Regions from separate parts of the Ruegeria sp. BG7 genome, predicted to be linked through region 3. Evidence: riboswitches for the same ligand, from Rfam matches in the RefSeq annotation. Region 3 holds a riboswitch; each other region holds the start of a gene.
What was found. Region 3 has a riboswitch for cobalamin ahead of ACR3EH_RS16000 (DUF1636 family protein). Riboswitches for the same ligand answer to the same signal wherever they lie in the genome.
Positions count from the first base shown of each region.

Region 1 (7,153 bases), 610 kb from region 3:
CACCATATGTGATCAGCATGATCACAACCGGGTCGGTGCGCGGGAAATGTTGCCCGCCGCATGACGGGCAACTGCGTTGCCACCCGCCCTGAGACATCTCGCTGGCAGCCCCACAGCGTGCGCAAAACCGATGCGTTTCGTGCCAGCCGATAACGGCTTTGGCCGTTGCCGCCAATTCGGCATCGCGCGGCGAAAGTCGCGTCATGATCCGACGCAATTCAGCAAACACGTATCCCTCTGGCAAATCCGGGTGCTGCTGCTCGGATTTGTCCACGAACTCTCCCAGACCGGTCAGGTCCAGACCTTCTGCGGTCCAGGCCGAGATATCCACCGCGAACAATGGCGTGTCTTCAGCGGAAAGGCCCAAAAAAACAGGAGCCTCAATGACCCCGCCTGGTCCCGCGCTGACCAGCGAGTGCGTCATTGGAAGCAGAGCAAGCTGATCCAGCCCTTGGCCCGTAACCAGAACTTTACCGCGCCAGATCATCATGCACGCCGCCGCCGGGTGGCTTTGCGCCGCCGTCAACGTTTCGGCATTTCCGCGCATATGGGCCGCCCGATCCAGACCCGAGCCGCCAAAGGTCACCTGCTCTGCGTTTTTCATTGGAATTCCTTTTGGTCCCTGGCACAGGGCTGCCATGTCTCAGACCGTGTTGCAATGGCAATTCAAACACGCGCAACACGCATGTCTGCCGCTGAAAAGCCGCATGGCGGCCCCGGAAAAATCATTTAGGTTACGCTTTGTAAGAATTAATCAATAACCCTATTCAAAAGCAGACCATTCAAAGTGAAGCAAAACCCTTCGACGCAGGTGCCCTCCGAAAAAAACCGTGGGCATGTGCGTATTCTGGCAACAACCGACCTGCATATGAACCTGACAGGTTTTGACTATTACACGGATACTCCTGACCCGACGCTAGGATTGACGCGCACCGCCAGCCTGATCCGCAAAGCCCGCCAAGAAGCAGGGGATGCTTTGGTTCTGTTGGTGGACAATGGGGATGCAATTCAGGGCACGCCGTTGGGCGAGTGGGCGGCCCAGAGCGACGTGCCGCATCCGGTCATGCAAGCCTTTGCGGCGCTGGAGTACGACGCCATAGGTCTCGGCAACCATGATTTTGGTTTTGGGCTGCCGGTATTGGACAATATCATCTCGCAAGCCCCTTGCCCTGTCCTGTGCAGCAACCTGCATCGATCGGGTAGCCTGCAAGCATGGCAGAGATTCGCGATACTGGACCGCACCGTGCTTTTGGGTGGCAAAGATATGCCCCTTCGCATCGGCTTGATATCCGTTCTTCCGCCTCAAACCACCCGCTGGGAAGAACATCACTTGAACGGAGAAGTCACTGCCGAGGAAATTATTTCGACGGCATGCGAACTGTCAAAACGGCTGCGCGCTGAAGGATGTGACCTTATCGTTGCTCTAGCGCATTCCGGCCTGGGCCAAAAAGAGCCGGTGGAAGGGATGGAGAATGCCATAATTCCCTTGGCCGCCATCGACGGAATCGACGCCATTGTCGCCGGGCATACGCATCTGACCCTTCCGAGTCGCACCGATACCAACGCCCAATATCTCGATCACGCAAACGGGCTGGTGCATCAGACCCCGGTTGTCATGGCCGGGTCGGCTGGATCTTATCTTGGTGTCATTGATCTTGTAGTTTCTCCGCGACCGAATGCCGGGTTCAGCATTGAAGAATGTCGCGTGGACCTGCGCCCGGTTTGCGCGAGCGGAATCGCGGTCGAGGAAGACCAGGATATGGTGCGTCTGTTCGCCGACGCCCATCGTCAGACACGCAGCGCGGTTGCCAAACCCGTCGCGCGCGTATCAGAATCCATGCACAGCTATTTCAGTTTTTGCGCACCGGATCGCGGCTTGGCTCTGGTTGCTGCTGCGCAGGCTGCCGCTTTGCGCCCTTTCCTGCACGGTTCCGCTTTGGAAGAGTTACCTCTTTTGTCAGCCGTGGCGCCTGGGAAAAGCGCTGGGCGCGCTGGCCCACGGCATTTTACAGATGTCCCGGCGGGGGAAATATGCCTGCGTCACGTTACAGACCTGTATCCGTTTCCCAATGAACTGCGCGCATTACAGATCAACGGTGCCGACGTGCTGGATTGGCTGGAAATGTCGGCAAGCGTGCTCAACCAGCTGTCACCTGATATAGAAGCGGACTTAGTAAACCCCGAACGTGCCGGTTACAATTTTGACGTCATCTTCGGCCTGTCCTATCAAATCGATCCATCGCAACCTGCGCGCTTCGACAATGACGGTCGGTTGGTCGACCCTGACAACAGGCGAATTCGCAATCTGACATTCGGTGGCCAACCTGTTCAACCTGCGCAAAGATTCGTCCTGGCCAGCAACAATTACCGCGCCAGCGGAGGCGGACATTTTCCTGCCGCCTCTGCGGCCCAACGCATCAACCTACCGCCGCTCGACATCAAAGAACTGACGCGGGATTACCTATCTCGTCGCCTTCCGCCCGATCCAATATCGCGGCACCCCTATCCGTTTACACTGACAGCTCAAACGGGCGTAAATGCCTTGCTTCGAACAGGTCCCGGTGCCCTTGAACACATGGATGAGCTGCGCATGTTCAACGCCCAAATGCTAAGTCCTGATGAAGCCGGATTCGAGCGGATCCGTCTGACGTTCTGACGGGTTGTCTTTTGCCCTCGCCTTCCCTATATCCAGAGTCGAGAGGTTGGCGCGGGCGAGCGCCTCGCCAACCTGGTCAGGTCCGGAAGGAAGCAGCCACAACGAGCCCCGCTTGGGTCGATGTCCAACCTCTCACTTTCCCCTCACATGCCTAATGGGTGATACGCGGTCTCACCCAAAACGTGTTCAGATGTCGACAAAGCGTGGCCAAAGGGCCGCGTTACGACGAGCAAAAGCCCCAATATGCCCAACTTCAGATAACCCAAATTCAGCAGGTTTCAGCAGATGTCGTTTGGCCTTGGGGCCATAGAGATCGGCAAGCCGCCATACCGCCTCGGGTGGGACCATCTGGTCATCTTCAAAAGTAAACAGATCCACCGGTTTTTCAGTTTCTGTCCAACGCGCATCAGGCAACCCGGCTCCGATCTCGGGCATGTAACTCGAAGGAGCGGTGCACCATTTACGCCATTGCCAGTAGACCGATGCCGGCAAATCCGCACCAAAACCGATTGCCTTTCCGGGTAAATACCCAAGCGCTTTGACCAGCAATGGGGCGTGCCCATACCAGAACACCCCGGCCAATCCACGGTAGGGCCATGGGTGATCGTTCAGGGTCACAAGCCCAGAACACACACAAATCATCCGGTCGATTTTGTCGATATCGGGCTGTACGGGTCCCAGCATGGCACCTACAGAATGACCAATCGTCCATTGTTGTGCACCGGGAAAACGCCTGCGCATATCCGCCCGCGCCGCCGGCATATCGATCAAGGCCCAATCGGCCATTGTCGCACGTGCATCCTTCATGCGGCCGGTCAAAGAGTGCCCGAAGTCCCGGTAATCATAGGTTAGGCACGCCATGCCGCGCTCAGCGGCCAGCCAACGTGCGAAGTGGCGATAATAGTCGCGTGGCACGCCTGTGGCACTGTTCAGCACAACCACTGTGCCGGGTTCCGACAACGGTCGGTACAAGCGCGCTGAAAGGGTTGATGACCCGGACGGAAAGAGGAACTCTTCGGTCAAAACCGTCTGTTCTGTATCCAACATGATCCCTGACCCTGCGCCGAAGACAAAGTTTCTTACTTCAATAATTGAAACTCTACGCGGGAAGTTTTTACCCATCCAGCATGACCAAACGTCGGGGACAAAGATCCGCTTGACTCGGAACCGGATCAGACGCTAGCGATTGTGTGATGGTTCCTGTCCCCCACAAGGGGTCGGGATGAAAAGGGAACACGGTGCGGTTCCGTCTGGTCATCCGGACGCTAACCAATGCCGCGACTGCCCCCGCAACTGTAAGCGGTGAGCAAAGCCGAAACGCCACTGGCCCCGAGGGCTGGGAAGGTCGGCAAAGCCATGACCCGCAAGTCAGGAGACCTGCCATCGAAACTGAAACCGAAACTCGGGCGGGGTGTCCGGGCAGGTCCTGACTGCACTTCGCTGTCCCACCTGACCCGATCCTTCTGTCCACCACGCGCGGAGGGCGCAGGATGATCTGGAAGACAAAGACGCATGAATACAGCGCAACGGTATGTCAGCGGACGGGCAAAACCTGCCCCGCCCTGGCGCGGCTGGCGCGCTCGATCTCCGAGGCCATGACACAAGCTTCGGCTGCCACAGGCGACGACTTCGAGTTTGACGGTAGTAGTGAGCTTTCACATTGCACAAAAGGGTGTCAGGCAATTTTCCAGGCACAATCAGACAGTGTTCGCGTGTTTTGTGACACGCAGCCCAACGCAGCAATTGAGGACCTGAACCTCTATGCTGATCTGATTTTTGGAAACACGTTCCGCACTCTGCCATCTGGCATCATTGCAAACCCACCCTGCGCGATGATCGAGGTTGCAACGCTACGGCCCCGGAAAACCGTACACGCACCCGAACAGCTTTCGGCCTGAGGTCACACCACCTGCGCCGGGGAAACCCGGGCCGCCCAAGCCAGCTGCGCGTCTGTTTCCACAGCACAGGGGCGCAGCGAGCGCAGACGCTCCAGCGCCTTGTCAGCCCGTTCGCCGCACTCGACCATCAGACGCAGGACAACCATCCCCGACCTGCCACAGCCGCCCCGACAATGCACCAGCACTCGGCCTCCTCCAGCCAGGGCATGCCGGGCGGCGGCGCTAACTTCTGGCCACGCCTCTTCAACCGCCGCCGTTGGTGCGCCAAAGTCTTCGATCGGCAGATGCACCCACCGGCTGGCGCGGCTTTGAATATCGCTGCCAAAATCCTGCGCCCCGTGCTGAAGCATCTCGACATCCGTTGTCATTGAAATGACAATCCCCGGCTTCCACGCGGCAATCGTATCCAGATCCGTCTCATAGTCCCCGCCATGTCCGGGTATAGACGTCAGGGCCAGCGTTCCTCCTGCGACTTGCAGGGCATAGATAACCAGCTGCGACATGAACGTGTGTCCTCCACCAGGAACTCTTTACAAAAATGAGTCTTAAATTTTGTTGGAACAGCTTAGTGCGAATCCGGTCGGAATCTAAATCAAAAATCATCGCGCCTCGCAGTGGACGCGGAAGGCAGCGGCCACTACGCTGAGCCGAAGCACCGAATCCGACCGAGAAAACATGACCGACACGCCCAGCCCCGCCTATCAGGTTCTCGCCCGCAAATATCGCCCGGAAACCTTTGCCGATCTGGTGGGTCAGGACGCCATGGTGCGCACCCTGAAAAACGCATTCGAAGCGGACCGGATTGCGCAGGCTTTCATCATGACCGGCATTCGCGGCACCGGCAAAACCACCACCGCGCGGATCATCGCCAAGGGTATGAACTGCATCGGCCCCGACGGCAATGGCGGCCCGACGACCGAGCCTTGCGGGCAATGCGAACATTGCGTGGCGATCATGGAAGGCCGCCATGTCGATGTGATGGAGATGGACGCCGCCAGCCGAACCGGTGTGAATGACATTCGCGAAATAATCGACAGTGTCCGCTATCGCGCCGCCAGCGCGCGTTACAAGATCTACATCATCGACGAGGTCCACATGCTCTCGACCAGCGCTTTCAACGCGCTGCTCAAGACGCTCGAGGAACCGCCTGAACATGTGAAGTTTATCTTCGCAACAACCGAAATCCGCAAAGTGCCGGTCACGGTTCTGTCCCGCTGTCAGCGCTTTGATCTGCGCCGGATCGAGCCCGAAGATATGATCGGGCTTCTGCAAAAGATCGCAACCGCCGAAGATGCCCAAATCGCCGATGACGCGCTGGCGCTGATCACACGTGCCGCGGAAGGATCGGCACGGGATGCAACCTCGCTGCTGGATCAGGCGATTTCGCACGGGGCGGGTGAAACCACTGCCGAGCAGGTCCGCGCAATGCTGGGCCTTGCGGACCGTGGCCGCGTTCTGGACCTGATGGACATGATCCTGCGGGGCAACGCGGCGGGTGCGCTGACGGAACTCAGCGGGCAATACGCTGAGGGCGCAGACCCACTGGCCGTCTTACGCGATCTGGCCGAAATCACCCATTGGGTGTCCGTCGTCAAAATTACGCCCGACGCCGCCGAAGACCCAACCGTTTCGCCTGACGAACGGAGCCGTGGCCAGCACATGGCAGAGGCCCTGCCGATGCGCGTTTTGACCCGGATGTGGCAGATGTTGCTGAAAGCGCTCGAAGAAGTTTCAGCCGCGCCAAACGCGATGATGGCCGCTGAGATGGCCGTTATTCGCCTGACCCACGTTGCTGATCTGCCCAGCCCTGAAGAACTGGTCAAGCGGCTGCAGGACACTCCAGCGCCTCCGGCAGGTGGACCTGGCGGCGGCACCTCGATGTCTCGGCAGGGTGCAACACCCGCGCAGGCCAGCGCCACCCCCGCATCCACATACGCCTCGGCCCCACGCGGCTCAAGCGGCGCTCCCGTTGCCGCGTTGGCTCTGGATGTTCAGACCGCCCTGGCCCGTTACCCGACCTTTGAGCACGTGGTCGAACTGATCCGCGCCAACCGCGACGTGAAGCTTCTGGTCGAAGTGGAAAACGGAGTGCGGCTTGTATCTTACCAACCCGGTCGGATCGAATTCACCCCAGCCACGCAGGCACCGACAGACCTTGCGCCCAGGCTGGGTTCGGCCCTGCAACGCTGGACCGGAAACCGGTGGGCTGTCTCGATCGTCTCGAACGGGGATGCGCCGACAATTGCTGAAATTCGGGACAAGGCCGAACTGGCTTTGAAAGCCGAAGCCGAACAACACCCGCTGGTTCAGGCTGTACTGGCTCAATTTCCCAGGGCCAGGATCACAAAGATCGAGACACCGGAACAGCGCGCCGCCCAAGTCGAGACCGAGGCGCTGCCCGAAGTCGAGGATGAGTGGGACCCGTTCGAAGAGGATTGAGCCGGTGACGCGTCTATTGAGGTTACCGTGATCACCCGGTTCCAAAATCTAAGTCTCGGCAAAGCCCGTGCGGCAAACCCAATCCTTGCCTTCACATAACGCGCAACCTGCCACTGCGCGACAAAGGGAGGCGCGTTTCCAAAGACCTCACCGTCAAACG
Region 1 is NZ_JBQFIU010000001.1:2,622,027-2,629,179, reverse strand. It holds gene nudC (NAD(+) diphosphatase) at 1-604, opposite strand, end outside; gene ACR3EH_RS13060 (bifunctional 2',3'-cyclic-nucleotide 2'-phosphodiesterase/3'-nucleotidase) at 788-2,656, shown strand; RNA gene ffs (signal recognition particle sRNA small type) at 2,696-2,794, shown strand; gene ACR3EH_RS13050 (alpha/beta hydrolase family protein) at 2,843-3,703, opposite strand; cobalamin riboswitch at 3,835-4,055, shown strand; gene ACR3EH_RS13045 (hypothetical protein) at 4,147-4,554, shown strand; gene ACR3EH_RS13040 (protein-tyrosine phosphatase family protein) at 4,557-5,057, opposite strand; gene ACR3EH_RS13035 (DNA polymerase III subunit gamma/tau) at 5,230-6,993, shown strand.
Region 1: linked by a shared signal. The riboswitch ahead of ACR3EH_RS13045 (hypothetical protein) and the one ahead of ACR3EH_RS16000 (DUF1636 family protein) in region 3 are both predicted to bind cobalamin.

Region 2 (7,153 bases), on a different contig from region 3:
TAGGCAACACTTGGTTTATCCAGTCGATCATGTTGCCGGTTGCGCAACCACTGCTTTGATCGAGTTTGCTTTGGATTTGGTAATAAATACAACTGCAAGAACCGAAATTTCTATTGTAGCCGCTACATAGCCCAATTGGCCCTAAGCTGCGTATTTGGGCGTTATGAGGAACACGACGTGAACACGCAGCTATGATGTGTAACTTTTGAGTCTGCGAGGCTTGAAGACTGTCACATTAGGGAGAAATCGACCCATTTGAGACAGCATAATTCGTCACATTCGCATGTCTCCTACGGGTCTACCTTTTTGTGACGCGATACTGACAGCCGCCGTTCGCTCATGGCGCGGCGGATTAAACGATAGAGCCCTAACCTGCTCGTGCTGCGACGTACATAAATGTCTGCTTCCGTGAAACTTACTAGAATGGCGCATTGTCAGCTTTATGCCTGCTGAGAATTGTCGTCATTGTATCGACAGCAAAAACACTCATCAAAAACCAACAGATTGACGACAGATCAAGGGAACCCCGCACGCATATAAACGATGATCTTCCAAATGTCTTCTTCGCTCAGCGCTTCCTTGAAGGCTGGCATGTCTGTTCCGAAGCGTTCGCCGCCCTCGGAAATTGCCCAAAGAAGGTACTCGTCCCCCGACATCGGCATCTGAACGAACCACCGTAGGAGAGCGGGAGAGGGCACGAGCGAACGTCCGGCTTCACCATCGCCCAAGCCCTCAGCTCCATGACAGCTTGCGCAGTTTTCCGTGTATAGCGTCTTGCCCTCCGAAACATTCTCGGGCGTTGCACGAATGGTGCTCCGAGCCCCGCGGTAGGCTGCGGGCACGTCCTCGTTCATATACGTCCAATGTCGTTGCATGCGCTGCTGCTGGCCAGGCCCCATATTGCCGTGCCCCCAACCACGCATGTGCTCAGACCTCATGTGGTTAGATCCCATTGGCCCGTGACCCCACCAATCTCCTCGTTGTTGTTGTGCGCAACCCACTGTAGCAATGGTGATAGACAGAACGCTCAAGGCAAGAGTGCGTAATCCAAGCTTCGTCATCTTCTCCTCCTTACTGTTTCCGCTCGATGAACGTCGCCTCAGGCCGCTTCGTAACTCTTGAACACCTCGGTGCTACCGTCCTTGAGGATCAAAAACACGTCGTAGGCCTCACGACGATCTTCCGGCCCCATCCCAGGGGAACCGTAGGGCATGTCAGGAACAGCAAGTCCAACAGCATTGGGTTGCTCCTCCAGCAGACGACGAATGTCGGCAACAGGCACATGCCCCTCGATCATATAGCCATCGATCTCGCCTGTGTGGCAGGACATCATTTCTTCGGGAATGCCGTTGTCCAATTTGTGGCGGACAAGCTGTGTTCCAAAGCTGCGCTCCTCGGTAACGCGAAAGCCTTCCTGCCGTAGGATGTCGATCCAAACCTGGCAACAGCCGCAGTTCGGATCCTTGAGAACATGGATGGAAGGCGTGTCTTGCGCAAACACGGCAAATGGTACTGTGCTGGCAAAGCCAGCGGCGTAAGTCAGTACTTGGCGGCGTTTCAGGTCCATAGTGAGAGCCCTTTGTATTTCCAACTCAATTGAGTCAATTTCGCATCATTCGAGATCAAAGGTCATGATCCACGTCAAACATGCTGATGTTCGCCAACTTCCCGGCGCTCGGCGAGCGCTTGGCGCACGATCTGGAAAGCAGAGGAAAGAAACAACGTTGCCATGACCGCCGCAACAATCAGGTCAGGCCAACCGCTAGCTGTGCCCCAGACGCCTAAAGCTGCAAACATAACGGCCACATTGCCAATGGCGTCATTACGCGAACATAGCCAGACAGAGCGCACATTTGCATCGCCGTCCTTGTAACGGACGAGCAAGAGAACACTTGCGAGATTGGTCATAAGAGCGAAAAAGCCAACGATGCCCATGATCTCGGCCTCCGGCACTCCGACATAGAACACCCGGTACACGGTCGATCCAAACACCCAAAGACCCATCAGCAGCAAGCTCACCCCTTTGGCCAGAGCGGCATTGGTGCGTGCACGGATTGAAGCCCCGATCACTGCCAGCGAGATACCGTAGGTCAAAGCATCCCCAAGGAAGTCTAGAGCGTCGGCCTGAAGTGCCTGAGACTTTGCATAGTGACCAGCAGTCATCTCGACGACGAACATCGCCGCGTTCAGAGCAATGACAATCCACAGCCGCCTTTTGTAGTCGTCTGATACCCCGTCGAATTTGGCGTTGTGTGCGCAACATCCTGACATTGGGAAGCCTTTTTGTATCTGTCGTAACCATAGTGTAGTGTCTCTAGTTACTAGAGGTTCAAGAGGTATTTTCATGTTTTCTATCGGGGAGCTTTCCAAGCGCACGAAGGTCAAAGTTCCGACTATCCGCTACTATGAGGAGATGGGCCTACTTGCCGCACCAGAACGCACCGAAGGCGCCCAACGGCGCTACGATATGGCAGGGCTGGAGCGTGTAAGTTTCATCAAACATGCGCGCGATCTTGGTTTCTCAATTGAAGCGATCTCCGAATTGATTGTGCTTCAAGGCCACCCGGATTGTTCATGCCAAGCCGCGACGGACATCGCCGTCTCACAACTTTCCGAAGTAAGAGCAAAGATCAAACGACTACGGGCACTTGAAAAAGAGCTAATTCGGATTTCGAAGGGCTGTGATAACGAGGGGGGGTCAGAGAACTGCTATGTACTCGCGTCTCTTGCCGATCATAAACTGTGTCACCACGATCACTAAACTATGAGCGGACATTGCTTTAGTCGCTGCGAAAGACTGTTTTGTCCGCTCTGCGTAAGCTCATGCGTGGTGCCGCGAATGACCAAAGTTACACATCTTATTCTCTTGTTCCACCTGACGCTCAAATACGCAGCTTCGGGCCAATTGGGCTTACATGTTTTCGATTTCCGGCGATGCAAGCCAAAGGAATAAGACGGGGAATCGGCGCGGTGAGCTCAATGGTGCCAATTCCGTAAATGACCCATTTCCGTGAGCGTTCAGTCGCGAGTCAGGAGATCTACCGTTAGGCGCCGGGTGAGGCTTTGGGAGAAAGAAAGTGCATATCGAACCGGGCATCGTGAACGGCGCCAAAATCGCGCTTTCCAGTGTTGCCGCCGCAGGCCGGTTACTTACACGGTGAAGTCTGATCGAAAGAAAAAGCGGAGACCTCAACTGAACGCCGCAAAGAACCAGAAGTTAAAGGGCCAGTGCTTATTGTGGCGCGCCACATTTACTTTTAGCCGTTAGCAATCTGCACCCAACGGTCAGGGTGAATCGGGTCCTGTATTCGAAGGAATAGATACTTTGTTTCCTTCCACGTTTTGATCCTGTTGGTAACATTGTCCAGAACCAAATCGCCTTCACTCGAGCGATAGACTAGAACAGCATGGCCACTGCGATTGGTGTCCAAGACAGTTGCAATTAGTAGCTTCGTAGGATCCAAACCGTTCTGCACAAGTTCAAACTTCTTTTGCAAAGCGAAGTCTTCGCAATCTCCTGATCCATGTGTCGGCAGGGTCCAGTACTCCTTTGTACCATATTGGCTTTGATCCGAAACGGCGCGAATCCTCCGATTGACGCGCATGTTGATCGTTTTAACGATCTGCTTTTCCTGCGCCTCGGACAGTCCAGAACTACGAGTTTTCGCGCACGCCCAAGAGTAATCATTGCATAGTGATTTGGCCCCCGACGGCGCTTCAATCTTTCTATCAAGATCGATGAAGGGAAGCTCAGAGGCTTGCAATGTAGCGGTAGAGACAAAGTAACTGCATATGAAACCGGCTATCGATAGATAAACCGGTATCTTTTCCGAAAACCGTTCCTGAGCTAAAGTGGGTTTTGTCATATCTGCCTTCCCCATGCTCAGTTTTCCAGTGCATCCGCAACTGCCGGACCAAGAGTACTCTATCGCAAGCCTTCATGTTCTGCGGTGCTTTGCAACAGCTTGTCTGTTCTTGGATACAGAGCGGCAAAAACCCGCACGCACGCTGTACTTGCCGCTTTGACCTGCTGAACCCACGTAGTTGTCTTCTCAGCCAGGAATGTCACTCAGGAGTCATCGCCGTCAGGCTGGACGGTCACTTTGGCCTCTACGGGCACACCCTCAACCATCAGAGGGCTGTGGCTGTTGCCATTGAGAGAAACTTTTACCTCAACATTGCCATCGGGGAGCGACGGAAGGTGTAACCAATTGGCATAAAGGCGGCCCAGCTTTTCGCCGTTGATATAAACATGCGCGTGACCTTCGCCTGGAACGTCAGCCGAGGAAGCATTTTCCGGAGCAAAGCGAAAGTTCTGCGGTGTCACACGCAGATTCCAGCCCGCCATAGGATCCTTAATCATCTGGATCGCCACACTGGGGGCGTCGCTGTCGGCAGGTAGATTAGTGGCCGCGGAGTGGTCGTGCGCTGCCATCTCCATGTTGCCGCCATGTTGGGCCGGGTCAGTATGATCATGGCTCTCAAAGGTGCTACCGCTGCTGGCGGCAATCACAAAGCCAGCACCGCCGCCAAAGACAAGTCCGATGGCAAAGAGAGCGAGAGAACGGGACATCTTGTCATCCTCAATAAAGAGCCCCGCCGGTGTAACCAGCGGGGTAGCAATGGAGGAGCGCGATCAGACTGCAGCGCCTGCGCGCTTGCCTTCTGTCTGCCAGAAGTAGCCGGTGAAACTGCCCAAGAGTGCCCAGGCGGCCATGCCGATGCCGAAGGCCCGGGCAGCAAAAGCGCCCCGATCTCGGTCGGAACCGGCCCAGAGAAACTGTCGGGCTCAGGGGCCCCGATAATATGCGGTACCATTAGCAGCACGGCCGCAATCAGGTAGCTTACCAGGTTACCTCCAAAGGCAATCAGCCACATGGCCACGCCGGCTGCGGCAACGGTGACCGTCCACCAGATCTGACGCTCTCCGACATCTGCTGCCGCCACTCCGGGAACTTCTGGAGCCAGCGACAAGCCAGGAGCAAAGTGGAAGGCGACAAAGCCCGCAAGACCCCAAAGCAGGCCGGTGCGGCCGTTGATTTCATGCCCCTGACGTTCGGCTACCGACATCAAAGCCGCCAGGACTAGCGCATAACCAGTGTACGTAAGCGTGGTGAAGATAATGCTGAGACCATCGCGCATCGGCTCGGCGAACATGCCGGGCAGGTCGGGATGCGCAGTTACCGGATCAGCGCCAAAATGTACCAGGTCGCCGCCTTCATAGAGCTCGGCGTGAAGTAGCACGGGCTGCACGAAATACAACTGCAGAAGGGCGGCAATCAGCCCCGCTGCAGCACCAGCGAACAAGCCGCTGGTCAGAATACGACTGAACATTGTCTTAGTGGCAGGGGAAGCCAGTTGCGTGGCGCACATCATGAGCCGCGTCATGCAGGCCAGAAGCCTGAACATGGCCAGTCACGGTAATGATCCCCAGACCCAGAACCACGGCGAATACTGCAGGCAGAAAGGATGCGCCAGCGGCGGATGCCTTGATCGTTTTTGTCGTCATTTTAATCCTCCTCACCGTCACACCCGACGGCATAAGTTGTGTCCATTCTACGGCCGGTCTCCTGACTCGCAGGTCACAGCAGACTTCCCCCTTCCCGGCGCCATTACGCCAGTGGTATTGGAAGGCCGCTCGCCGCTCACAGTCGCGGGGCGGTCAAGGCTTCAGTGCAGTAGTTTAATGCACCGTCCTCATTCCCGTTTCAGTCCCAGTGCGTAAGCACCTTTGGACACCGTAGAAGCCTTTATTCTTCCATAGTGCTGCGTTCCGTCAAGTACGAAAGCGACATCATAGCATTCTGCAGCGGTTAATCTTAAGTAATGGCAGGATTGGTTTAGATTTTAGCCGCTAAGTGCAGGCTAAGTCGAAAAACACAAACTGTAAGCTGAAAACTCCACACCGGAGTTTTGGCCGGCAAGTTGCATGTGGGCTATCTTTTTTGTGCCGGTATACGTGCAATCGCCTTGAAACGTAGCTTACCTAGCTTCCTGGCGTCAGCGAAGTCGCCGTCAGTACTGTCCTCATACATCCGCATGAAAATCATTATGTCCGGAAGATCGACTGCAGTAATCTCTCCGAACAGATAGGCGGTCTTGCCGCTTTGTCGCACCGCCAACGTCTGTGGTCGGCGACAACCGGACATGCAATCTACTTGCTGCAACTCGGCTTGCACCCCCGATGCCTCCAGCGTTGCGGCTAGCTGATTATAAAGGGTGGAATCCGCGTCGCGGCAGGTTCTGCAAAGCGTGAGGGTAGGCAGGCACATGCGTCAGGCTGATCCTTGATCGAGAACTTCCATCTGAGATTTCATATTTGCTGGTCGGTTGTTAGCTCGGTTTCAATACCTGTTTTGACTCTAAATCTGGAAAAGAGTCTATACTCGAGCAACAAGCACACATTAGCCCTAGCCCTCTAAAACTATGCAAATACACCGAGTGCGAGACGGGGATTTGGCAGAGCGAAGAAGCAACCATCAGACGAAGAGATTTCCAAGTTTCTATGTGAGATTGAGCTGAAGCAGGTGGTAGGCGATGAAGTGGAACAGCTCACGCGAAACATCTTTGTTCTTCAATAATCTGAAACAGCATTGCCTCCGGGATCGGCTCGCCATTACACGCCTATTTTCAGGTCCGCGCGCACCGCGCCAAGGTGAATTCTGGGACGCGACAGGTTCTTGTAGCGCGTAACTAGGTTCGTTCTATCGTCATTTACAGTCCAGATCCGGGACATATAGCGGGGTTCGTGCTTGATCGTTACCACGACCGATCATGGGACTGAATGCGTCGCGCCAACTGACGACATTCAAAAGAAAGTTCGCTGATGCGAAACGCCTAGGCATCAAAAACTTTTCTGTCTGCGTCACCAGAACTGAGGATCGCCCAAGCTGCCATCGGTGCTCGCCGCAACCCGCTGTGACGGGTGTTGTGATAACGGCATATCTCCGGGTGCAGCCAGTCTTCGAACTCCTCCAATGTCATCGACGCAGTGCCGGAGCCGTCGCATTTCCCCTTATCCTTGGGGGATGATTGCGTTCTTCCTAAAGTAGATGAACGGCCTCCATGGTCGTCCTAATCAGGCGTTCGATATCGTCGCCGTAATGCGCTCGACCCAGTGGCCTTTACTTGACGGAGATACCCCAATCTGAGC
Region 2 is NZ_JBQFIU010000003.1:354-7,506, reverse strand. It holds gene ACR3EH_RS21060 (c-type cytochrome) at 516-1,061, opposite strand; gene ACR3EH_RS21055 (DUF411 domain-containing protein) at 1,100-1,567, opposite strand; gene ACR3EH_RS21050 (cation efflux transmembrane domain-containing protein) at 1,642-2,271, opposite strand; gene ACR3EH_RS21045 (MerR family transcriptional regulator) at 2,345-2,761, shown strand; gene ACR3EH_RS21040 (transglutaminase-like cysteine peptidase) at 3,258-3,866, opposite strand; gene ACR3EH_RS21035 (hypothetical protein) at 4,070-4,573, opposite strand; partial or broken gene ACR3EH_RS21030 (CbtA family protein) at 4,637-5,334, opposite strand; gene ACR3EH_RS21025 (CbtB domain-containing protein) at 5,339-5,509, opposite strand; cobalamin riboswitch at 5,544-5,758, opposite strand; gene ACR3EH_RS21020 (DUF1636 family protein) at 5,937-6,272, opposite strand.
Region 2: linked by a shared signal. The riboswitch ahead of ACR3EH_RS21025 (CbtB domain-containing protein) and the one ahead of ACR3EH_RS16000 (DUF1636 family protein) in region 3 are both predicted to bind cobalamin.

Region 3 (7,153 bases):
GCTTGCCGGACAATCAGAAAATGCAGCCGTTCGGGCTGTTCTCGGTAACACCGATTGGGGCGGTGCTGATCCTGACAGGCATCGGGTACTTTCTGCTGCTGGGACGCTGGGTTCTTCCTGTGCAGGAAGGGGCCGACAATACGGGCACCGGTCAGGGCACACAAGAGTATTTGCAGCGGGTCTACGGGCTAAAGGCAGATGTGTTCGAAGTTGTTGTGCCTGCAGACAGCCCGCTGGTCGGGCAGATCCTGGCCGATATCAACCATGAGAACCACCTGTACATCATTTCAACTTTCTATCGTGGCAAAACGTCAATGGTTCAGGTTCTGACCGCTGAAATCGCAGCCCCTTGTCGGCTGGCGATTGTCGGACGGCGTGGCGAGGTAGAGGTTTTTGCGAAGAAATTCGGCTTAACAGTTCTTCCCGATCTGGATGTTTTTGTTGAGGAGTTCGCACCCACCAACGCCGGTGTCGCCGAAGTTGTCGTTACCCCCGACAGTAAATTGATCGGCAAATGCCCGCGCGAGCTTTTGTTCCGCAAGACATACGGTATGTCGCTTCTGGCTATTCACAGAGGGGAAGAAACGCTCAGCCACGTAGAGACCGATGATCATCAGTCCACTCAGATCGGGCTGGAAAAGTTTCATGCTGGTGACATGCTGGTCGCACACACGCGGTGGGACAATCTGATGCGGATCACCCGCGATCCGGATTTCGTTGTGGTCACAAGCGATTTCCCGCAGGAGGAATTGAGACCTCAGAAAGTCGGGTGGGCGCTTGCTTTTTTCGCTATTTCAATATGCCTGATCCTGTTTACCGACGTACGCCTTTCGCTTTGTCTTCTCACAGGGGCAGCTGGCATGATGCTGAGCCGCGTTCTCAGCGTGGATGAGGCTTACCGTGCCGTTGGATGGAACACTGTTTTCCTGCTTGCCTGCCTCATACCTTTGGGACAGGCGGTGCAAAATACCGGCACAGCCGCATGGATCGCACAGCAGATCATGGTCATTCTCGACGGCTGGCCGCTTTGGTCGCTTCAAGCGGGCATTGCTGTTCTGGCAACGGCGTTTTCATTGGTCATGTCGAATGTTGGCGCCACCGTTCTGCTCGTACCGCTGGCTGTGTCCATTGCAGTGGCTGCCGGAGGCAACCCTGCAGTCTTTGCGCTGACCGTTGCCATTTCCACCTCGAACAGCTTCATCATCCCGACCCATCAGGTCAATGCGCTGATCATGGGTCCGGCAGGGTACAAGGTCATGGATTTCGTCCGTTCAGGCGGCATCATGACCGCGCTGTTCCTTGTCGTTTCATTGGTGATGATCAACGTTATGTACTAGCGCGGCAATCGGGGCCGGATTTCTGGGCTGGCCCACCCCGATTGCCGATTACATTTCGTTGGAAAGGTTAGCTTGAACCTCTACGCCGAGCCCCGGCCTTGCGGGACAACCTCATACCCCGGCTCTTCCGGTTCATCATCTTCCATCTCCGGCGGGAAACCGGGGGCTGTGATGTCCAAACCAGTCGCCTCTTCCAGACGTTTGATGATATTCGGCGACAGCTCGCGATCGCCATACCGGGCAATGCCATCTTCAAAAATCTTGATCATGACCGGATTCATTTCCAGAGGCACCCCGGCGCGGTCCGCTACCTCTTGAAACAGACCAATGTCCTTTTTCACCAAGTCCATAGTGAAGGAGATGTCGCGCGAACCATTCAGTATGACCTGACTTTCCGTTTCATGCACAAAGGACGTACCGGACGAGATTTTTATCGCCTCATATGTCGTGTTGAGATCCATGCCCGCCGCCTTTGCCGTGACCAGCGCTTCGGCGCAAGTGATCAGGTTGGCTGTGGCCAGATAGTTGGTCAGCACCTTCAAAACCGAGGCAGAGCCCAATTCACCCGTGTGCAAAACACGCCGTCCCATGGTGGTCAGAAACGGCAGAATCCGCTCAAAAGTCGCACGGTCACATCCCGCGAAGATCGAGATATTGCCGGTGGCCGCCCGATGGCACCCGCCCGAAACCGGGCAGTCCACTGCCGCGCCTCCGCGTTCGATCACCTCGGCCCCCAAACGCTTGACCTCGGCCTCATCGGTTGTCGACATCTCCATCCAGATTTTGCCGGGGCCCACTTCGGGCAGCATCTTTTGCATGACCGCATCTGACGCCGCAGGCGATGGCAAGCAGGTGATGACCGCATCGCAATCGCGCATCAACTGTGCCGGGCCTTCGGCTGCCTTTGCGCCAAGGGCGACAAACGCGGCCACCAGATCCGCGTTCAGATCATGTACCGTCAGATCAATACCGTTCCGCAGCAAGGATCCCGAAAGCTTGCCGCCAACGTTTCCCAACCCGATGAATCCTACTTTCATATGTCGCCTCTCCCTGCTGGCTTGTACCTGTCATGCGATCACGGATTTATCTGACCATTCATGCCGCCCAACGACAACCACAGGTCGCTTTTCACACCCGCCTCCTGATGTTACGCGCAACGCGCTTGACAAGCGGGCCAGCAGTGCCGCATGACCCATTCGTTGGTGTCGGCAAGAGCCGATGAAAAGGGAATGCGTCAACGGATCTTCCGCCAAACGCAGCCGCCCCCGCGACCGTGACCGGAGAGGGTGCCCAATGCCACTGGCCTAGGCCGGGAAGGCGGGACATCCGACAGAGGACCCTGACGTACCGGGCCTCTGACATCCGCAAGCCGGGAGACCTGCCAACACCCGAAGTTGAAACCGGGCGGGGTGTTCCGGTATCGGGTCCATGTTGCAACACGTGGCCCGCTTGAAACCCCGTCCCCCGCGAAGAGGATTTGGGGGGATGAGAGACATGACTGAGACCACACCGGTCGAACTGCTGGTCTGCACGACCTGCCGCCGCGGGCTGCCCATCGAAGACGATGCGCAACGCCCCGGCACTTTGCTGCACCAGGCATTGGAACAAGCCGAACTGCCTGAAGGCATCACCCTGAAACCTGTCGAATGCCTTTCGAACTGCGATCAGGGCTGTTCTATCGTGCTGCGCGGTGGCCCCGATCGCTGGACCTTCGTTTACGAAAACCTGAACGAAGTGGACCATGTCGATGTAATCGTCGACGGCGCAACCAAGTATCTGGCCACCGAAGATGGCCTGGTGAAATGGCGCGAGCGCCCTGAACATTTCCGCAAAAACTGCGCTTCGCGCATTCCCCCGATTGGAGCCTGACATGTCGAATCTCGAAAAACTTCCCGTCACCGTGATCACCGGCTTTCTGGGCTCGGGCAAAACCACGCTGGTCAAACACCTGATGCAGAACCCGCAGGGCAAACGTCTGGCTGTTGTCGTCAACGAGTTTGGCGATGTGGGCGTGGATGGCGATATCCTGAAATCCTGCGCCATCCCGGATTGCCCTGCGGAAAACATCATGGAGCTGGCAAACGGCTGCATCTGCTGCACCGTCGCGGATGACTTCATCCCGACCATCGAGGCGCTGATGGCGCTGGAACCGCGCCCCGAGCATATCCTGATCGAAACCTCTGGCCTCGCCCTGCCCAAGCCGCTGCTGAAAGCGTTCGACTGGCCGGATATCCGCTCAAAGATCACTGTCGATGGCGTGATCGCTCTGGCCGATGCCGAGGCCGTCGCCGCCGGTCGCTTTGCCCCGAATGTCGAAGCTGTCGATGCCCAGCGCCTCGCCGACGACTCGATCGATCACGAAACGCCCCTGTCCGAGGTGTTTGAGGATCAGATCTCTTGCGCCGACATCATCCTGTTGACCAAGCCTGATCTTGCAGGGCCCGAAGGTGTGGCCAAGGCCAAAGAAGTGATCGCCGCCGAAGCCCCTCGCCCCCTGCCTGTTGTCGAAGTCGCCGAGGGCGTCGTGGATGTCCGCGTTGTACTGGGACTGGAAGCTGCAGCCGAGGACGACATGGATGCGCGTCCGTCGCATCACGACGGTCACCACGATCACGAACATGACGACTTCGAAAGCATCATCGTCGAGTTGCCGGAACAAACCGATCCAGCCGATCTGGTCGCCAAGATCGAACGTCTGGCGACCGAGCTGAACATCCTGCGGGTCAAAGGTTATGCGGCAGTAAAGGGCAAACCCATGCGCCTGCTGGTTCAGGCCGTGGGCGCGCGCGTCCGTCATCAATATGACCGCCCATGGGAACCAGGCGAAGAGCGCCGTTCGCGTCTGGTCGTTATCGCCGAGCATGACGACATCAAAGAGGCCGAAATCCACGCGATCCTCGCGGGCGTCACCGAGGCTGCCGAGTAAACCATGCACGTCGTCTTCCGCGAAAGCCACGGGCTCGAGGAAACCGAGACCCCAACCGATCTGGGCCAAAGCCCGGCGGATCTGGTTGTTTTGTCCTTCTCGGACAGCGACCTCGGCGCTTTCGCGGCGGGCTGGCATCGTGGCGGCGGAACCGAGGGTCGAATGCCAACGCTTCGACTGGCCAATTTGACCGCCCTCAAACACCCTCTGTCCGTCGACACTTATGTCGAGCAGACGTTGGACGGCGCCAAGGGCATTCTGATCCGCCTGATTGGCGGCGTGCCTTACTGGTCCTACGGCTTGCAACAGGTTCTGGCGCTGGCGCAGGCCAAGGGTATCGCGCTTGCCGTTCTGCCCGCGGATGGGCGCGAAGATACGCGGCTGGATGACTATTCCACCCTGCCCGTTTCAACGCTGCGCCGTCTGGCCCATCTGTGCGACACAGGTGGAGAGGTCGCAGCGCAAGCCGCATTGGCCCAGATGGCCTTGGCAGCAGGGCTTTATGCCGGGCCGGTGATGGGCGCAAAGACTCTGCCTGAATGCGGCGCATGGTGCCCGGATCGTGGTGTAATCCCAACGGATACCGCGTTCGAAGGCGACGCAAAACGTATCGTCGTCACGTTTTACCGCGCATATCTGACGTCGGCCGACACTGCCCCAGTCGCAGCTCTGATCCGCAGTTTGCGTGCGCGCGGATTTGCGGCAGTGGGCCTGTTCGCGCCTTCGCTCAAAGCGCCAACTGCTGCCGATTGGTTGCGCGAGACGCTTGGGGCGTTGACCCCCGCTGCCATCATCAACGCAACGTCCTTTTCGGGCAAAGGCGCGTCGGGCACGTCTCCGCTGGATGCCGCCAATGTGCCGGTGTTTCAGGTCGCTCTGGCCACCTCGCGCCGCAAAGCCTGGGCTGAGGCGGAACGCGGTCTCTCACCTGCCGACCTTGCCATGCATGTTGTCTTGCCCGAGGTAGACGGGCGGATTTCGGCGGGCATCGCTTCATTCAAGGAACCGGGTAAACGCGATCCTCATCTGGAATACTCCCGCTTTGCCCACCGGGCCGAGGCCGAACGGATCGAAGCCATTATCGATCGGGTGTCAGGTTGGCTGCGCCTGAACGACAAACCGAAGGCGGATCAGATCCCAGCGTTAGTGCTGTCGACCTATCCCGGCAAAGACTGGCAGATGGCCCAAGCGGTGGGCCTGGACGCGCTGGCATCTGCCGAGGCGATGCTGTCCGATCTCCAGAACGAAGGCTATGACACCACGCCAGAAGAGCCGATTGCTGAAACACTGTTGGACGCCCGCATTTCTTGGCCGCTGGAAGAATATTTGCACGCGCTGACCGATCTGCCCGAGCAATTGCAAGCCGACCTTCAAACGGTTTGGGGCAAATGCGAAGACGATCCGGCCTTTGCAGTAGGCGCGTTCCACTTCACAGCACTGCGCCGTGGTCAAGCTCTGGTCGCGTTGCAACCCGAACGCGGTACACCGGAACTGCGCGATGACGATTATCACGACTTGTCGCGCACGCCCCGTCACAGCTATGTCGCCTTTTATCTGTGGTTGCGCAAAGGTCTTGGTGCGGACGCGCTGATCCATATCGGTGCGCATGGCACTCTGGAATGGTTGCCGGGTAAATCTGTGGCCCTGTCTGCCGATTGCTGGCCCGAAGCGCTAATCCGCGACCTGCCAGTGATCTACCCCTTTATCGTCAACGACCCCGGCGAAGCCGCGCAGGCCAAGCGTCGGATCGGGGCCGTCACCCTGGGCCATATCCCACCACCGATGAAGGAAAGCGGGACACCGGACAGAATGGTGCGGTTGGAATCGCTGCTGGATGAGTTCTCGAACGCAGACGGGTTAGACCCCAAGCGCCGCGACCGTTTGCAAGAAGATATCCGTGACGAAGCGCAGGCCATCGGGCTGGAAAACGATCTTGGCCTCGATCAAGCCACCTGCGCAGCCGAGGCGATCACCCGGATCGACCGCTTTGTCTGTGACATCAAGGAAAGCCAATTCGGCGACGGGCTACATATCTTTGGTCGCATGCCCGAAGTGACAGGCAATTTCGACCCAACGGCTTCGGCCCATGCCGAACGAAGTGCTCTGATCGACGCGCTCGCGGGCAAACGGATCGAGGCTGGTCCATCCGGCTCTCCCTATCGTGGGCGGTCGGACGTGCTGCCGACCGGGCGAAACCTTTATACAACCGACCCACGCTCGGTCCCGACCCGCGCAGCATATGCGCAGGGCGTCAAACTGGCTGAAGAACTTGTGCGCCGCCATCTGCAGGAAGAAGGCGATTACCCCAAAGGGCTGATTGTAGACCTGTGGGGCTCGGCCACCATGCGCACCGCGGGTGAAGAATTTGCCATGGCGCTGCATCTACTGGGCGTCAAACCCGTTTGGGACAAGGGTTCCGAACGGGTGTCGGGCGTCGAAGTCCTGCCGATTACCGATCTCAGCCGCCCGCGTCTGGACGTCACCCTGCGCGTGTCGGGCCTGTTCCGGGATGTGTTCCCGACCCTTTCGGCGCTATACGGCCAAGCCGTTCGTGCTCTGTCTGCGCGTGACGAAGCCCCGGACTGGAACCCCTATGCAGGCCTGCCCCCTACCGCCCGCGTCTACGGCCCGGCGCCCGGGAGTTATGGCGTCAACATGACCCAATTGTCCGAAGTCTACACCGACGAAGCGCGCGCCCAGGCGGGTGAGGCTTGGCTGGAAGCCAGTTCTTTCGCGCTGGAAGGCGAACACATCGCGCAGGACAAAGACGGCATCACCCAGCGCGTGGCCAATGCTGACAGCTTTGTTCACCTGCAGGATCTGACCGAAACCGATCTGCTGCTGGCCAATGACTATGCCACGCATGAGGCCGGATTTGCGGCAGCCAAGA
Region 3 is NZ_JBQFIU010000001.1:3,235,877-3,243,029, reverse strand. It holds gene ACR3EH_RS16010 (SLC13 family permease) at 1-1,337, shown strand, start outside; gene ACR3EH_RS16005 (NAD(P)-dependent oxidoreductase) at 1,418-2,374, opposite strand; cobalamin riboswitch at 2,521-2,737, shown strand; gene ACR3EH_RS16000 (DUF1636 family protein) at 2,832-3,206, shown strand; gene cobW (cobalamin biosynthesis protein CobW) at 3,208-4,263, shown strand; gene cobN (cobaltochelatase subunit CobN) at 4,267-7,153, shown strand, end outside.

Region 4 (7,153 bases), on a different contig from region 3:
TTCCGCTCGATGAACGTCGCCTCAGGCCGCTTCGTAACTCTTGAACACCTCGGTGCTACCGTCCTTGAGGATCAAAAACACGTCGTAGGCCTCACGACGATCTTCCGGCCCCATCCCAGGGGAACCGTAGGGCATGTCAGGAACAGCAAGTCCAACAGCATTGGGTTGCTCCTCCAGCAGACGACGAATGTCGGCAACAGGCACATGCCCCTCGATCATATAGCCATCGATCTCGCCTGTGTGGCAGGACATCATTTCTTCGGGAATGCCGTTGTCCAATTTGTGGCGGACAAGCTGTGTTCCAAAGCTGCGCTCCTCGGTAACGCGAAAGCCTTCCTGCCGTAGGATGTCGATCCAAACCTGGCAACAGCCGCAGTTCGGATCCTTGAGAACATGGATGGAAGGCGTGTCTTGCGCAAACACGGCAAATGGTACTGTGCTGGCAAAGCCAGCGGCGTAAGTCAGTACTTGGCGGCGTTTCAGGTCCATAGTGAGAGCCCTTTGTATTTCCAACTCAATTGAGTCAATTTCGCATCATTCGAGATCAAAGGTCATGATCCACGTCAAACATGCTGATGTTCGCCAACTTCCCGGCGCTCGGCGAGCGCTTGGCGCACGATCTGGAAAGCAGAGGAAAGAAACAACGTTGCCATGACCGCCGCAACAATCAGGTCAGGCCAACCGCTAGCTGTGCCCCAGACGCCTAAAGCTGCAAACATAACGGCCACATTGCCAATGGCGTCATTACGCGAACATAGCCAGACAGAGCGCACATTTGCATCGCCGTCCTTGTAACGGACGAGCAAGAGAACACTTGCGAGATTGGTCATAAGAGCGAAAAAGCCAACGATGCCCATGATCTCGGCCTCCGGCACTCCGACATAGAACACCCGGTACACGGTCGATCCAAACACCCAAAGACCCATCAGCAGCAAGCTCACCCCTTTGGCCAGAGCGGCATTGGTGCGTGCACGGATTGAAGCCCCGATCACTGCCAGCGAGATACCGTAGGTCAAAGCATCCCCAAGGAAGTCTAGAGCGTCGGCCTGAAGTGCCTGAGACTTTGCATAGTGACCAGCAGTCATCTCGACGACGAACATCGCCGCGTTCAGAGCAATGACAATCCACAGCCGCCTTTTGTAGTCGTCTGATACCCCGTCGAATTTGGCGTTGTGTGCGCAACATCCTGACATTGGGAAGCCTTTTTGTATCTGTCGTAACCATAGTGTAGTGTCTCTAGTTACTAGAGGTTCAAGAGGTATTTTCATGTTTTCTATCGGGGAGCTTTCCAAGCGCACGAAGGTCAAAGTTCCGACTATCCGCTACTATGAGGAGATGGGCCTACTTGCCGCACCAGAACGCACCGAAGGCGCCCAACGGCGCTACGATATGGCAGGGCTGGAGCGTGTAAGTTTCATCAAACATGCGCGCGATCTTGGTTTCTCAATTGAAGCGATCTCCGAATTGATTGTGCTTCAAGGCCACCCGGATTGTTCATGCCAAGCCGCGACGGACATCGCCGTCTCACAACTTTCCGAAGTAAGAGCAAAGATCAAACGACTACGGGCACTTGAAAAAGAGCTAATTCGGATTTCGAAGGGCTGTGATAACGAGGGGGGGTCAGAGAACTGCTATGTACTCGCGTCTCTTGCCGATCATAAACTGTGTCACCACGATCACTAAACTATGAGCGGACATTGCTTTAGTCGCTGCGAAAGACTGTTTTGTCCGCTCTGCGTAAGCTCATGCGTGGTGCCGCGAATGACCAAAGTTACACATCTTATTCTCTTGTTCCACCTGACGCTCAAATACGCAGCTTCGGGCCAATTGGGCTTACATGTTTTCGATTTCCGGCGATGCAAGCCAAAGGAATAAGACGGGGAATCGGCGCGGTGAGCTCAATGGTGCCAATTCCGTAAATGACCCATTTCCGTGAGCGTTCAGTCGCGAGTCAGGAGATCTACCGTTAGGCGCCGGGTGAGGCTTTGGGAGAAAGAAAGTGCATATCGAACCGGGCATCGTGAACGGCGCCAAAATCGCGCTTTCCAGTGTTGCCGCCGCAGGCCGGTTACTTACACGGTGAAAGTCTGATCGAAAGAAAAAGCGGAGACCTCAACTGAACGCCGCAAAGAACCAGAAGTTAAAGGGCCAGTGCTTATTGTGGCGCGCCACATTTACTTTTAGCCGTTAGCAATCTGCACCCAACGGTCAGGGTGAATCGGGTCCTGTATTCGAAGGAATAGATACTTTGTTTCCTTCCACGTTTTGATCCTGTTGGTAACATTGTCCAGAACCAAATCGCCTTCACTCGAGCGATAGACTAGAACAGCATGGCCACTGCGATTGGTGTCCAAGACAGTTGCAATTAGTAGCTTCGTAGGATCCAAACCGTTCTGCACAAGTTCAAACTTCTTTTGCAAAGCGAAGTCTTCGCAATCTCCTGATCCATGTGTCGGCAGGGTCCAGTACTCCTTTGTACCATATTGGCTTTGATCCGAAACGGCGCGATCCTCCGATTGACGCGCATGTTGATCGTTTTAACGATCTGCTTTTCCTGCGCCTCGGACAGTCCAGAACTACGAGTTTTCGCGCACGCCCAAGAGTAATCATTGCATAGTGATTTGGCCCCCGACGGCGCTTCAATCTTTCTATCAAGATCGATGAAGGGAAGCTCAGAGGCTTGCAATGTAGCGGTAGAGACAAAGTAACTGCATATGAAACCGGCTATCGATAGATAAACCGGTATCTTTTCCGAAAACCGTTCCTGAGCTAAAGTGGGTTTTGTCATATCTGCCTTCCCCATGCTCAGTTTTCCAGTGCATCCGCAACTGCCGGACCAAGAGTACTCTATCGCAAGCCTTCATGTTCTGCGGTGCTTTGCAACAGCTTGTCTGTTCTTGGATACAGAGCGGCAAAAACCCGCACGCACGCTGTACTTGCCGCTTTGACCTGCTGAACCCACGTAGTTGTCTTCTCAGCCAGGAATGTCACTCAGGAGTCATCGCCGTCAGGCTGGACGGTCACTTTGGCCTCTACGGGCACACCCTCAACCATCAGAGGGCTGTGGCTGTTGCCATTGAGAGAAACTTTTACCTCAACATTGCCATCGGGGAGCGACGGAAGGTGTAACCAATTGGCATAAAGGCGGCCCAGCTTTTCGCCGTTGATATAAACATGCGCGTGACCTTCGCCTGGAACGTCAGCCGAGGAAGCATTTTCCGGAGCAAAGCGAAAGTTCTGCGGTGTCACACGCAGATTCCAGCCCGCCATAGGATCCTTAATCATCTGGATCGCCACACTGGGGGCGTCGCTGTCGGCAGGTAGATTAGTGGCCGCGGAGTGGTCGTGCGCTGCCATCTCCATGTTGCCGCCATGTTGGGCCGGGTCAGTATGATCATGGCTCTCAAAGGTGCTACCGCTGCTGGCGGCAATCACAAAGCCAGCACCGCCGCCAAAGACAAGTCCGATGGCAAAGAGAGCGAGAGAACGGGACATCTTGTCATCCTCAATAAAGAAAGCCCCCGCCGGTGTAACCAGCGGGGTAGCAATGGAGGAGCGCGATCAGACTGCAGCGCCTGCGCGCTTGCCTTCTGTCTGCCAGAAGTAGCCGGTGAAACTGCCCAAGAGTGCCCAGGCGGCCATGCCGATGCCGAAGGCCCGGGCAGCAAAAAGCGCCCCGATCTCGGTCGGAACCGGCCCAGAGAAACTGTCGGGCTCAGGGGCCCCGATAATATGCGGTACCATTAGCAGCACGGCCGCAATCAGGTAGCTTACCAGGTTACCTCCAAAGGCAATCAGCCACATGGCCACGCCGGCTGCGGCAACGGTGACCGTCCACCAGATCTGACGCTCTCCGACATCTGCTGCCGCCACTCCGGGAACTTCTGGAGCCAGCGACAAGCCAGGAGCAAAGTGGAAGGCGACAAAGCCCGCAAGACCCCAAAGCAGGCCGGTGCGGCCGTTGATTTCATGCCCCTGACGTTCGGCTACCGACATCAAAGCCGCCAGGACTAGCGCATAACCAGTGTACGTAAGCGTGGTGAAGATAATGCTGAGACCATCGCGCATCGGCTCGGCGAACATGCCGGGCAGGTCGGGATGCGCAGTTACCGGATCAGCGCCAAAATGTACCAGGTCGCCGCCTTCATAGAGCTCGGCGTGAAGTAGCACGGGCTGCACGAAATACAACTGCAGAAGGGCGGCAATCAGCCCCGCTGCAGCACCAGCGAACAAGCCGCTGGTCAGAATACGACTGAACATTGTCTTAGTGGCAGGGGAAGCCAGTTGCGTGGCGCACATCATGAGCCGCGTCATGCAGGCCAGAAGCCTGAACATGGCCAGTCACGGTAATGATCCCCAGACCCAGAACCACGGCGAATACTGCAGGCAGAAAGGATGCGCCAGCGGCGGATGCCTTGATCGTTTTTGTCGTCATTTTAATCCTCCTCACCGTCACACCCGACGGCATAAGTTGTGTCCATTCTACGGCCGGTCTCCTGACTCGCAGGTCACAGCAGACTTCCCCCTTCCCGGCGCCATTACGCCAGTGGTATTGGAAGGCCGCTCGCCGCTCACAGTCGCGGGGGCGGTCAAGGCTTCAGTGCAGTAGTTTAATGCACCGTCCTCATTCCCGTTTCAGTCCCAGTGCGTAAGCACCTTTGGACACCGTAGAAGCCTTTATTCTTCCATAGTGCTGCGTTCCGTCAAGTACGAAAGCGACATCATAGCATTCTGCAGCGGTTAATCTTAAGTAATGGCAGGATTGGTTTAGATTTTAGCCGCTAAGTGCAGAAGGCTAAGTCGAAAAACACAAACTGTAAGCTGAAAACTCCACACCGGAGTTTTGGCCGGCAAGTTGCATGTGGGCTATCTTTTTTGTGCCGGTATACGTGCAATCGCCTTGAAACGTAGCTTACCTAGCTTCCTGGCGTCAGCGAAGTCGCCGTCAGTACTGTCCTCATACATCCGCATGAAAATCATTATGTCCGGAAGATCGACTGCAGTAATCTCTCCGAACAGATAGGCGGTCTTGCCGCTTTGTCGCACCGCCAACGTCTGTGGTCGGCGACAACCGGACATGCAATCTACTTGCTGCAACTCGGCTTGCACCCCCGATGCCTCCAGCGTTGCGGCTAGCTGATTATAAAGGGTGGAATCCGCGTCGCGGCAGGTTCTGCAAAGCGTGAGGGTAGGCAGGCACATGCGTCAGGCTGATCCTTGATCGAGAACTTCCATCTGAGATTTCATATTTGCTGGTCGGTTGTTAGCTCGGTTTCAATACCTGTTTTGACTCTAAATCTGGAAAAGAGTCTATACTCGAGCAACAAGCACACATTAGCCCTAGCCCTCTAAAACTATGCAAATACACCGAGTGCGAGACGGGGATTTGGCAGAGCGAAGAAGCAACCATCAGACGAAGAGATTTCCAAGTTTCTATGTGAGATTGAGCTGAAGCAGGTGGTAGGCGATGAAGTGGAACAGCTCACGCGAAACATCTTTGTTCTTCAATAATCTGAAACAGCATTGCCTCCGGGATCGGCTCGCCATTACACGCCTATTTTCAGGTCCGCGCGCACCGCGCCTCCCAAGGTGAATTCTGGGACGCGACAGGTTCTTGTAGCGCGTAACTAGGTTCGTTCTATCGTCATTTACAGTCCAGATCCGGGACATATAGCGGGGTTCGTGCTTGATCGTTACCACGACCGATCATGGGACTGAATGCGTCGCGCCAACTGACGACATTCAAAAGAAAGTTCGCTGATGCGAAACGCCTAGGCATCAAAAACTTTTCTGTCTGCGTCACCAGAACTGAGGATCGCCCAAGCTGCCATCGGTGCTCGCCGCAACCCGCTGTGACGGGTGTTGTGATAACGGCATATCTCCGGGTGCAGCCAGTCTTCGAACTCCTCCAATGTCATCGACGCAGTGCCGGAGCCGTCGCATTTCCCCTTATCCTTGGGGGATGATTGCGTTCTTCCCTAAAGTAGATGAACGGCCTCCATGGTCGTCCTAATCAGGCGTTCGATATCGTCGCCGTAATGCGCTCGACCCAGTGGCCTTTACTTGACGGAGATACCCCAATCTGAGCAGGTCAAATGGAAGGTTTCGCTGCGGAAACGCGCCCATTGTCTACGTGTATGGCTTGCGGAATCCCAGCGGTGGGCCAATACAACACCTCGGAGATATCTGGCGCGCGGATCGAATTCGTTCACACGCAATGGTGCAAACACAAGCAGATGGACGAGTCGGACGGAGCAACGAAACTCAAATATGCGCCCAGAACAATGCAGGTCGTGACATCAATTGCGAGAGGCAACCAATGTTTACCCAACGGTTTAGCCGCTAGAAACCTGCACCCAACGGTCAGGGTGTAGTGGGTCCTGTATTCTTAGGAAAAGATACCTCGTTTCCTTCCACGTTTTGATCCTGTTGGTAACATTGTCCAGAACCAAATCGCCTTCACTCGAGCGATAGACTAGAACAGCATGGCCATTGCGATTGGTGTCCAAGACAGTCGCAATTAGTAGCTTCGTAGGATCCAAACCATTCTGCACAAGTTCAAACTTCTTTTGCAAAGCGAAGTCTTCGCAATCTCCTGACCCTTGCGTCGGCAGTGTCCAGTATTCCTTTGTCCCATATTGGCTTTGATCCGAAACGGCACGGATTCTCCGATTGACGCGCGTGTTGATCGTTTTAACGATCTGATTTTCTTGTGCCACGGACAGACCAGAACTACGAGCGCTCGCGCACGCCCACGAGTAGTCTTTGCATAGTGATTTGGCACCCGACGGCGCTCGCATTTCTCTATCTAGTTTGATCAAGGGAAGCTCAGAGGCTTGCGATGTAGCGGCAGACACAAAAAAGCTGCATATAAAACAGATCATTGGGAGATAACCCAGCAGGTTTTTCGATAACATTCCCTGAACTAAAGTGGGATTTGTCATATCTGCCTTCTCCATGCTCGTTCCTCTGAGGTATCCAAACTTCCCGGGCCAATGTATTTCATTCCAAGCCTTCATGTGCTTTGAGGCATTGCAACAACTTCTTAGCCTCTAGGGGTAAAGCGGCAAAAATTTGCAGATTCTTTGGTATTTCTTCCTTAGTTGACAGCATCAGAGCATCCACGCCATCACCAGTCCGGCATAGCTAACAG
Region 4 is NZ_JBQFIU010000003.1:186,169-193,321, reverse strand. It holds gene ACR3EH_RS22000 (DUF411 domain-containing protein) at 22-489, opposite strand; gene ACR3EH_RS21995 (cation efflux transmembrane domain-containing protein) at 564-1,193, opposite strand; gene ACR3EH_RS21990 (MerR family transcriptional regulator) at 1,267-1,683, shown strand; partial or broken gene ACR3EH_RS21985 (transglutaminase-like cysteine peptidase) at 2,181-2,495, opposite strand; gene ACR3EH_RS21980 (hypothetical protein) at 2,992-3,495, opposite strand; gene ACR3EH_RS21975 (CbtA family protein) at 3,562-4,260, opposite strand; gene ACR3EH_RS21970 (CbtB domain-containing protein) at 4,265-4,435, opposite strand; cobalamin riboswitch at 4,470-4,685, opposite strand; gene ACR3EH_RS21965 (DUF1636 family protein) at 4,867-5,202, opposite strand; gene ACR3EH_RS21960 (transglutaminase-like cysteine peptidase) at 6,336-6,959, opposite strand.
Region 4: linked by a shared signal. The riboswitch ahead of ACR3EH_RS21970 (CbtB domain-containing protein) and the one ahead of ACR3EH_RS16000 (DUF1636 family protein) in region 3 are both predicted to bind cobalamin.